Variovorax paradoxus: one gene and its partner. The protein of the gene in region 2 interacts with the protein of the main gene of each other region in a pairwise test. Links are inferred from orthologs where the notes say so. Each region holds a gene or a part of one and is shown on either strand. Other genes may lie near its edges.

Region 1 (3,950 bases), 3.6 Mb from region 2 along the record:
CAGGCGGATGCGCTGATGGCGCAGGGCGTGCGGCTGGCCGATCCGGCGCGCTTCGACCTGCGCGGCACGCTCGATTGCGGCGCCGACGTCGAGATCGACGTCAACTGCATCTTCGAAGGTGCGGTGTCGCTGGGCGAGGGCGTGCGCATCGGCGCGAACTGCGTCATTGCCAACGCGCGCATCGAGGCCGGCGCGGTGATCCATCCCTTCACGCACATCGAGGGCGAGAAGGCCGGCGTGACGGTGGGCGCGGGCGCGCTCATCGGGCCGTTCGCGCGGCTGCGGCCCGGCGCGCAACTGGGCGCCGAGGTGCACATCGGCAACTTCGTCGAGGTCAAGAACTCCACGCTGGCCGCGGGCGCCAAGGCCAATCACCTGGCCTACCTGGGCGACGCCACCGTCGGCGAGCGCGTGAACTACGGCGCCGGCAGCATCACCGCCAACTACGACGGCGCGAACAAGCATCGCACCGTGATCGGCGACGACGTGCACGTGGGCAGCAACTGCGTGCTGGTGGCTCCCATCACCATCGGTGCGGGCGGAACCATCGGCGGCGGCTCGACCGTCAACAAGTCGACCGAGCCGGGCGCGCTCACCGTCGCGCGCGGCAGGCAGGTGAGCTTTCCCAACTGGAAGCGTCCGCAAAAGAAAAAATAGCGCGCTGCACGCAGCTCGCCCCCAGGCTGCGCGCACTTCGTGTCGCTTCGCCAACCCCCTACCGGGGGCAACACCTGCGGCCCGGCAAAGCCGGTTCCGCGGTGTTCTCGACTCGCCCCCGCCTTCGTGCACTTCGTGTCGCTTCGCCTGCCCCCGCCGGGGGCAACACCGGCGACCCGGCACAGCCGGTTCCGCGGTGTTTCGCGGCGGTTCGTGAAGGGGTGCGAAAGCTTCATCCCAGCGGCACGCGGGGCTCGAACTTCGCGCGCTTGAGGCTGAAGAAGGCCTTCACGTTGCGCACGTTCGCATCGGCCGTGAACAGGCGCTGCGCGAGGGCGCCGTAGTCCGGCATGTCGCGCGCGGCCACGACCAGCACGAAGTCGGGGCCGGGCGACACGCGCCAGCACTGCTGCACCGCGTCGTCGGCGATCACGCGCGTTTCGAAGGCGTCGAGCGATGCGGCGTCCTGCCGGTCCAGCGAGATTTCCACCACCGCCTGCAGCCCGTGCCCGAGCACCGCGGCGAGCCGGTCGGGCGACAGCAGCGCCACCTGCCGCTCGATCAGGCCGATCTCCCGCAGGCGCTGCATGCGGCGCAGGCAGGTCGGTGGCGAGATGCCGACGTCGGCCGCCAGACGCTGGTTGGTTTGCGAGGCGTCGCGCTGCAGTGCGTCGAGCAGCCGCAGGTCCGTTGAATCGAGGGAGATTGATTCCATATATGGATAAATTATGGAAGAAAAATCCATATCAATGAATAGAAGAAATAAAAGTCCGAAATCAATCGAATTTGGAAAACATATTTCCTTCACTTCTTCCTACCATCGAGCCTCCTCTTCATTCAAAGGCAGTCCACCATGTGCGGCATCGTCGGGGCAGCGTCCCATCGCAACATTGTTCCGGTCCTGGTCCAGGGCCTCCAGCGGCTCGAATACCGCGGCTATGACTCGTGCGGCGTCGCGGTCCATGCCGGCGGCCTGACGCGCACGCGCACCACCTCGCGCGTGGCGGACCTCGTGGCGCAGGTGCAGGACGACAAGGTCGAAGGCCTGACCGGCATCGCCCACACGCGCTGGGCCACGCACGGCGCGCCCGCCGTGCACAACGCGCATCCGCACTTCAGCCATGGTCCCGGCGTCGACGCGGCCGGCACGCGCCCCGGCCGCATCGCGCTGGTGCACAACGGCATCATCGAAAACCACGAAACGCTGCGGGCCGCGCTCGAAGCCAAGGGCTACGCGTTCGAGAGCCAGACCGACACCGAGGTCATCGCCCACCTGGTCGACAGCCTGTACGACGGCGACCTGTTCGAAGCCGTCAAGGCCGCCGTGCTGCAGCTGCACGGCGCCTACGCCATCGCCGTGATCTGCCGCGACGAACCGCACCGCGTGGTGGGCGCACGCGCCGGCTCGCCGCTGATCCTCGGCGCCGGCAAGGACGGCACCGAGAACTTCCTGGCCAGCGACGCCATGGCCCTGGCCGGCGTGACCGACCAGATCATCTATCTGGAAGAGGGCGACGTGGTCGACCTGCAGCCCGGCAAGTACTGGATCGTCGACAGGAGCCACAAGCCGGTCACTCGCCAGGTGCGCACCGTGCTCGCCCACAGCGGCGCGGCCGAACTCGGCCCGTACCGCCACTACATGCAGAAGGAAATCTTCGAGCAGCCGCGCGCCATCGGCGACACGCTCGAAGGCGTCGAGGGCATCGTGCCCGAGCTGTTCGACGGCGTCGGGCAGGACGGCGCGACCGGTGCCAGCGCCCACCGCGTGTTCCAGGACATCGACAAGATCCTCATCCTCGCGTGCGGCACCAGCTACTACAGCGGCTGCACCGCCAAGTACTGGCTCGAAGGCATCGCCAGGATCTCCACCCAGGTCGAGATCGCCAGCGAATACCGCTACCGCGACTCCGTGCCCGATCCGAAGACGCTGGTCGTCACCATCAGCCAGTCGGGCGAAACGGCCGACACGCTGGCCGCGCTGAAGCATGCGCGCTCATTGGGCATGGAGCAGACGCTGACCATCTGCAACGTCGCCACCAGCGCCATGGTGCGCGAGTGCAAGCTGGCGTACATCACGCGCGCCGGCGTGGAGATCGGCGTGGCCTCGACCAAGGCCTTCACCACGCAACTGGCCGGCCTGTTCCTGCTCACGCTGGCCATTGCGCAGGCCAAGGGCCGGCTGAGCGCCGAAGAGGAGACGCGCTACCTGAAGGAAATGCGCCACCTGCCGGTCGCGCTGCAGTCGGTGCTTGCGCTCGAGCCGCAGATCATCGGCTGGGCCGAGGACTTCGCGCGCAAGGACAACGCGCTGTTCCTGGGCCGCGGCCTGCACTACCCGATTGCGCTGGAAGGCGCGCTCAAGCTCAAGGAAGTGACCTACATCCACGCCGAGGCCTATGCTGCCGGCGAACTCAAGCACGGTCCGCTCGCGCTCGTCACCAGCGAGATGCCCGTGGTGGCCGTGGCGCCGAACGACGCGCTGCTCGAGAAGCTCAAGAGCAACCTGCAGGAAGTGCGCGCGCGCGGCGGCGTGCTCTACGTGCTGGCCGACGGCGACACGCAGATCAAGAGCAGCGAAGGCCTGCACGTGATCCGCATGCCCGAGCACTACGGCGCGCTCTCGCCGATCCTGCACGTCGTGCCGCTGCAGCTGCTGTCGTACCACACGGCCTGCGCGCGCGGCACCGACGTGGACAAGCCGCGGAACCTGGCGAAGAGCGTCACGGTGGAGTAAGCGAAGGCGAGGGGGCTTCGCGACAATCGGTTTCCCAGGCACACCGGCAGGCGCATTGCGCCTGCACCCCGCCGCCGTCCCAAGGAGACCCCATGAAGCCCCAGCCCATCGAGTACGCAGCCGCCTCCGACGAAGTCAAGGCCGTGTACGACGACATCAAGACCTCGCGCAATGTGCCCGACGTCAACAACTTCTGGAAGTACCTCGCCAACGATCCGGCCACGCTCAGGCGCACCTGGGGCAGCCTGAAGGAAGTGATGGCACCGGGTGCGCTCGACCCGGTGGTGAAGGAAATGGTGTACCTCGCGGTGAGCGTCACCAACAGCTGCACCTATTGCATCGCGAGCCACCACGCGGGCGCGGAGAAGGCCGGCATGACGCCCGCGATGTTCGCCGAGCTCATGGCGGTGGTCGGCATGGCCAACGAGACCAACCGGCTGGTCAACGGCTACCGCGTGCCGGTCGATCCGGCGTTCGACAGGTAGCTGGCGCCGGCCGGCTCGCGCCGTTCAGCCGATCGTCATCAGGCTCGCGTTGCCGCCGGCCGCGGCGGTGTTGA
Region 2 (5,169 bases):
AGCGTGAGCAGCGCCGGCACGTGGCTGATGCAGAACACGCACACCATCAGGCCCCACTGGATCTTGGAGGTGCGCTCCAGAAAGCGCTGCGTGTCGCCGCCCACGGCCGCCAGGATCGGCAGGATCAGGAAGGCATACACAGGGATGTAGATGGAATACAGCCCGTACCACTCGATCCAGATCAGGAAGTACTGCCCGGGCAGTGCCACGAAGAAGGCCAGCGCGATCGCGCCGTGGTCGCCGCGGCGCGTGTAGGCCAGGCTGATGAACTCGCGCAGCGCATAGAACGAGATCAGGTAGAACAGCACGATCACGCCGCCCTTGCCGAAGGCGAAGGCGATGCCGATGACCGCCACCATCACCCACCAGGCATTGACACGCGAGTTGAGGTTGTCGATCACCGAGTGGGGCTGGCCGTGCGCCACGCGCCACTTCAGCAGCGCGCCGATGGCCGATGCCAGCACGAGCACGCCGAAGACGCCGCCGAACAGCTTGAAGGTGGTCCAGGCGAAGGGAGATAGTTCCATGTCAGCTTCTTGTTGGAATTGTTTGCGGAACACCGCGGAACCGGATTTGCCGGGCTGCTGGTGTTGCCCCCTGCAAGGGGAGTGGAGAAGCGACACGCAGTGCGCGCAGCCTGGGGGTGGACCTCATACCCGGTCGTACTCGGGCCGCAGGTCCAGCATGGCCGCGCGCGCGCGGGCGAGGAACGACACCTTGTCCTCCCCCTCGGCGAGAACGAGCGGCGTGCCGAAACGCACCGTGCAGGCCAGCGGGATCGGCACCAGCACGCCCTTGGGCAGCACCCGCTTGAGGTTCTCGATCCACACCGGCACCAGCCGCACGTGCGGGCAGGCGCGCGCCAGGTGGAACAGCCCGCTCTTCAGCGGCAGCAGGATGTCGTCGCCGATGTTGCGCGTGCCCTCGGGGAACATGATGAGCGAATCGCCGCCTTCCAGCGCCTCCTTCATCTGGTCGACCGGGTTGCCGCCCTGGCCCGAGCCGTCGCGCCGGATCATCAGCGCATTGAACACGTCGTGGCCGATGAAGCTGCGCAGCTTCGAGGCTTCCCAGTAGTCCTGCCCGGCCACCGGCCGCGTGAGCGCGCGCAGGTCGGGCGGCAGCGTGGCCCACAGCAGCACGAAGTCGCCGTGGCTGGTGTGGTTGGCGAAGTACAGCGTCTGCTCGGCCTTCGGCGTGGTGCCCGACCAGATGGCGCGCACGCCGGTCAGGAGACTGGCTGCGCCGATGATGAGCTTGCCCGCCACGATGGCGAGGCCGCGCCGCAGCACGGTGCTTTCGGGTTTGTCCGTCGTGTCGCTCAAAGCGTCGCCTCCGTGGCGTGCGCCTGTTTCGGTGCGCACTGCGCAACCGGCTTCGCCGGCCTGCCGGTGCGTCCGGCGAAGGGAGGGGTGGCCACATGCGGTGGGCAGGCCTGGGGGAGAGTCATGACAAGTCCTGGGTCATCAAGGCGAGGAGGAACATGGCGCTCTGGCAGGCGACCACGATGGCGTGGCGCTGCATGAGCTGGCGGGTGCCCTGCACGCGGTCGTCGAGCGCGCGCGTGGCCTGGTGTTGCGGCGGGGCGTCGCGCAGGCCGAGCGAAGACAGCGCCTTGTCGAGCGCGTCGAGCGAGGTCACGGTGCCGCGCGCGAGGCCGTCGAACAGCGACTCGTCGAAGCGCAGCCGGAATGCGAAGTAGCGCTCCAGCGCGCCCAGGATCACCACCGCGCCGAAGGCCATGGTGGGCGTGGTGGAGAGCGATCGCAACGTGAGTGCAAGCACCAGCGCGGCGATGCAGGTCAGCGCGAAGCCCCACAGGGCCAGCAGCGCGGCGGCGCGCAGCAGGCCGGCCAGCGCGGTGCAGGTGGTGCGTTCGGTGTCAGTCATGGCGGTGTACCTCCGGCAGCTTCGAAAGAGGCTTCAGGGGTTCCAGCGACGCCAGCCATGCGCCGCGCAGCACGATCTGCGGCCGGGCACGGCGCACCGCGGCCTCGGCCTGCGCGATGCCGCCAGCCGCGCCGTAGCGGCCCAGCCAGGCGATGGACGCCGCCGCGCTGCGCGAGAAGCCGAGCGCGCAGCAGACCCACACGGTAGCGCCTTCCGCGCTGTGCCGCCGGCCTTCGATCACCGCCGCCGCGCGCTGCAGCCGCACGGTGGGCGGCACCGTCAGGTCGAGCATCGGCACGCAGCGCGCGTGCGTCACGCCGGCCGGCAGCTGCAGCTCGGCGCACAGGCTCACGAGCCGGGGTTTTCCGGCGGCAAGCCATTCGGCGCGCGTCGGTCGGCGACCCAGGCGCAGGCCGGGCGCCACCTCGACGGAAGCCGGCAGCTTGCGCGTCCACAGCCAGGCATTGACGGCCGCGCCGAGCCGGTAGGGCGCGAACAGCCAGCGTGCCGCCCAGCCCATGCGGCCATGGCCGTCCATCTGGAAGCCGCGCGCACCGAAGCCGACGTAGTTGAGCGCCACCAGCGCCAGTGCCGCGGCCGGCCAGGCCAGCCACAACACGATGCCGCCACCGCTCAGCGCGGCAGCGAGGCACAGCGCTGCGCCCGCCGCATAGAAGCCGGCCAGCTTCCAGCGTTGCGCGTCGCGCGTGCGCTGCCAGGCGCGCGGCATCGACACCACGCGTTCCAGCGGCCACAGCCAGACGCAGAAGATGCCCAGCAGCGCGCCGGTCGGGATGTCGATGAAGTGGTGCTGCCACGTCGTCAGCACCGACGCGCAGATCGCGAAGGCCCACACATGCAGCACCAGCCGCGCCCACAGCGGGCGCAGGAACTGCCGGTACCAGTCCCAGAGGATCACCGCCAGCGCGATGTGCAGCGAAGGCGCCTGGTTGAACGGCTGGTCGAAGCCGCGCAGCGCGTTGAACAGGAAGGCCGGCGCGCCATCGACCGGGGGCTGGCCGAAGCTGAAGTGCAGCGGCCACAGGATGAAGCAGGTGCAGGCGACGAGCGTGGCCGTGACGAGCCGCAGCGCGTGCCGGTCGAGCGTGTGCCTGCTGCGCGCCAGGAACAGCGACAGCGCGTAGAAGACGTTGATCGTCCAGTACGGAAAGATCGTCCACGGCCAGAACGGCACATGGCGTTCCCAGCCGAAGGCCATCGACGGCACGTGGGCGCGCGTGGTGGCCCACCAGTTGGCGAAGCCGTAGGTGGAATAGAACAACGGCCCCAGCACCACCAGCCACAGGGCGGCACGCTTCCAGGGCCGTTGCGCCAGCCAGGCGGTCATCGCTCGGTGCGCACCGCCAGCGACACCGTGAAGATGCCCCACTCGTCCACCCGCTGGTCGATCTTGCGGAAGCCTGCTTCCTCGACCAGCTGGTCCATCTCGTACTGGGTGCGGCGGCGCATCACCCAGGCCTCGCCCTGGCGATGGCTGGTGAGTGCGCGCGCGATCATCTCGAGCTGCGGGTGCCACGGCTGGCCGGTGTAGACCAGGTAGCCGCGGTCTTCCACCGCGTCGCCCACGCCCGCGAGCGAGCGGCGCACCATCTCGTTGTCGGGGAACAGCTCGTACAGGCCCGACACCACGGCCAGCGTGGGCCGCGGCACGACGCTGGCGAGGCTGATGCGGTCGAAGGCATCGGCCTGCACGAACTGCGCCACGTCTTCCAGGCCCTTTTCCGCGATGAGCGCGCGGCCGTCGCGCACGTTGATGTCGCTGTAGTCGCGCAGCAGGATCGAGCTGGCCTTCACCGGGCTGGCCTGCACCGCGTCGAGCACGTAGCGGCCGTGGCCGGCGGCGATGTCCATCACGCGCACCTCGCGGTGCATCTCGGCCAGCCGCTCCATCGCGATCCGCAGCAGCTCCTCGACATGGATCTTGCGCTGGCGGATGCCGCGCCAGCCGATGGAGTTCAGGTAGGTGTTGTCGATGGCGCGGCCGATGGCCGAGCTGCCCGCCGGATGGTTGCGGTACACGTAGTCCAGCGTGCTGCCCGAGTCGAAGCCGGTCTCGTGGCCCAGCTTGATGCCCTCGGACATGGTGCCGCCCAGCTTGAGCCCGGCGCGCGTCATGGCCCAGTAGGCACCGCGTGGCGACAGCGGCGAGAGCGGCTCGGCCAGCGCGCGCGACTCGTCGGCCGTGTCGCCGCTCAGGTGCGCCTCGCGGCGGTCGACCGGCACCGCCGGCTCGTCGAAGCGCTGCAGGATGAACTCGCGGATCTGCGCCACGGCCGGTGCGCGGTCCTTCTCGCCCAGCGTGTCGTGGAAGAAGCCGGGCAGTTCGGTCCTGGTCTTCACCGCGCTGCCGAGCCGCTCGAAGAATCGGTGCTGCGGCTTGTGGTGTACCACCCAGTCGGCGCCCGAGATGAGCAGCTGCACCGGCAGCGTGATCGCGTTGGCGTCGGCCACCACGCGGTCGGCGGCCTCGTACAGCCCTAGCAGGATGTTGACCGCGATGGGCCGCGAGATGAGCGGATCGCTCTCGTAGCTCGCGATGCGCTCGGGGTCGTGCGTGAGGAACTTCGCCTTCACGTAGCTGTTGACGAAGAACAGCCCGCGCAGCTTGTGCATGAGCGCCAGGCTGGGCCGCGCGAACGGCACGTACAGCTTCACCTTGAAAGCCGGCGAGGCGAGCGTGAGGCCGCGCACCTTGGGTGCGTAGTCGTGGGCCCAGGTGGCGATCAGCACCGCGCCCACGCTCTGCGCGACCACGTGGATGTCCTGCTCGGGCACGCCGTGGACGGCGCCGATGTGCTGCACGAAGGTCTGCACGTCGCGCACCGAGGTGCCGAAGCTCGGGCTGTAGCCGCGCTGGCCGGGCGAGCGGCCGTGGCCGCGAGCGTCCCATGCGTAGAAGTCGAAGTCGGGCAGGTCCAGCTCGTCGACCAGGTGGGCCATGCGCGCGCCGTGTTCATGGCCGCGATGGAACAGAAGCACGGCGCCGCGGCGTTGCGCGCCCGTGGCGGGCCAGCGGCGGTAGAACAGCGACTCGCCGTCGTGCGTCTGGAAATGGAGCTCTTCGGCCTTGCGCGAAATGATGTCTGTCATTGAATCCCTGTGAAATCTTGTTGTGGTGTCAGGCGAGGGAGGCGGGCGCGGCCTCGGCTTCCGCCAGCGCCCGGCGGATGCGGTTGACCGTGGTCCAGGCCACCAGCACGGCCACGAGCGGCATCAGCCAGGCTGTCCAGCCCGGCAGCGGGCCGCCCAGCGCTACGT

The links.
Region 1: the proteins of AACL56_RS25260 (region 2) and glmS interact in binary tests that used the Escherichia coli proteins (3 or more experiments, as listed by UniProt). The link is inferred for Variovorax paradoxus from one-to-one orthologs.

Annotation. Positions count from the first base shown.
Region 1 is NZ_LR743507.1:1,754,087-1,758,036, forward strand. Bases 1,085-3,950 are described here. They hold glmS (glutamine--fructose-6-phosphate transaminase (isomerizing)), read left to right. Parts: upstream 1,085-1,510; coding sequence 1,511-3,391; downstream 3,392-3,950. Other genes in these bases: AACL56_RS07830 (Lrp/AsnC family transcriptional regulator), read right to left, coding at 1,085-1,372; AACL56_RS07840 (carboxymuconolactone decarboxylase family protein), read left to right, coding at 3,484-3,876; putA (trifunctional transcriptional regulator/proline dehydrogenase/L-glutamate gamma-semialdehyde dehydrogenase), read right to left, coding at 3,901-3,950. In the rest of the region: bifunctional UDP-N-acetylglucosamine diphosphorylase/glucosamine-1-phosphate N-acetyltransferase GlmU, read left to right, coding at 1-657; more of AACL56_RS07830, read right to left, coding at 890-1,084. UniProt on the Escherichia coli protein: Catalyzes the first step in hexosamine metabolism, converting fructose-6P into glucosamine-6P using glutamine as a nitrogen source.
Region 2 is NZ_LR743507.1:5,318,785-5,323,953, reverse strand. The notes cover bases 1,061-4,060. They hold AACL56_RS25260 (phosphatase PAP2/dual specificity phosphatase family protein), read right to left. Parts: upstream 3,239-4,060; coding sequence 1,883-3,238; downstream 1,061-1,882. Other genes in these bases: AACL56_RS25255 (bifunctional alpha/beta hydrolase/class I SAM-dependent methyltransferase), read right to left, coding at 3,235-4,060; AACL56_RS25265 (hypothetical protein), read right to left, coding at 1,447-1,890; AACL56_RS25270 (lysophospholipid acyltransferase family protein), read right to left, coding at 1,061-1,325. Outside these bases: AACL56_RS25275 (phosphatidate cytidylyltransferase), read right to left, coding at 1-527; more of AACL56_RS25270, read right to left, coding at 651-1,060; more of AACL56_RS25255, read right to left, coding at 4,061-5,001; AACL56_RS25250 (CDP-alcohol phosphatidyltransferase family protein), read right to left, coding at 5,030-5,169.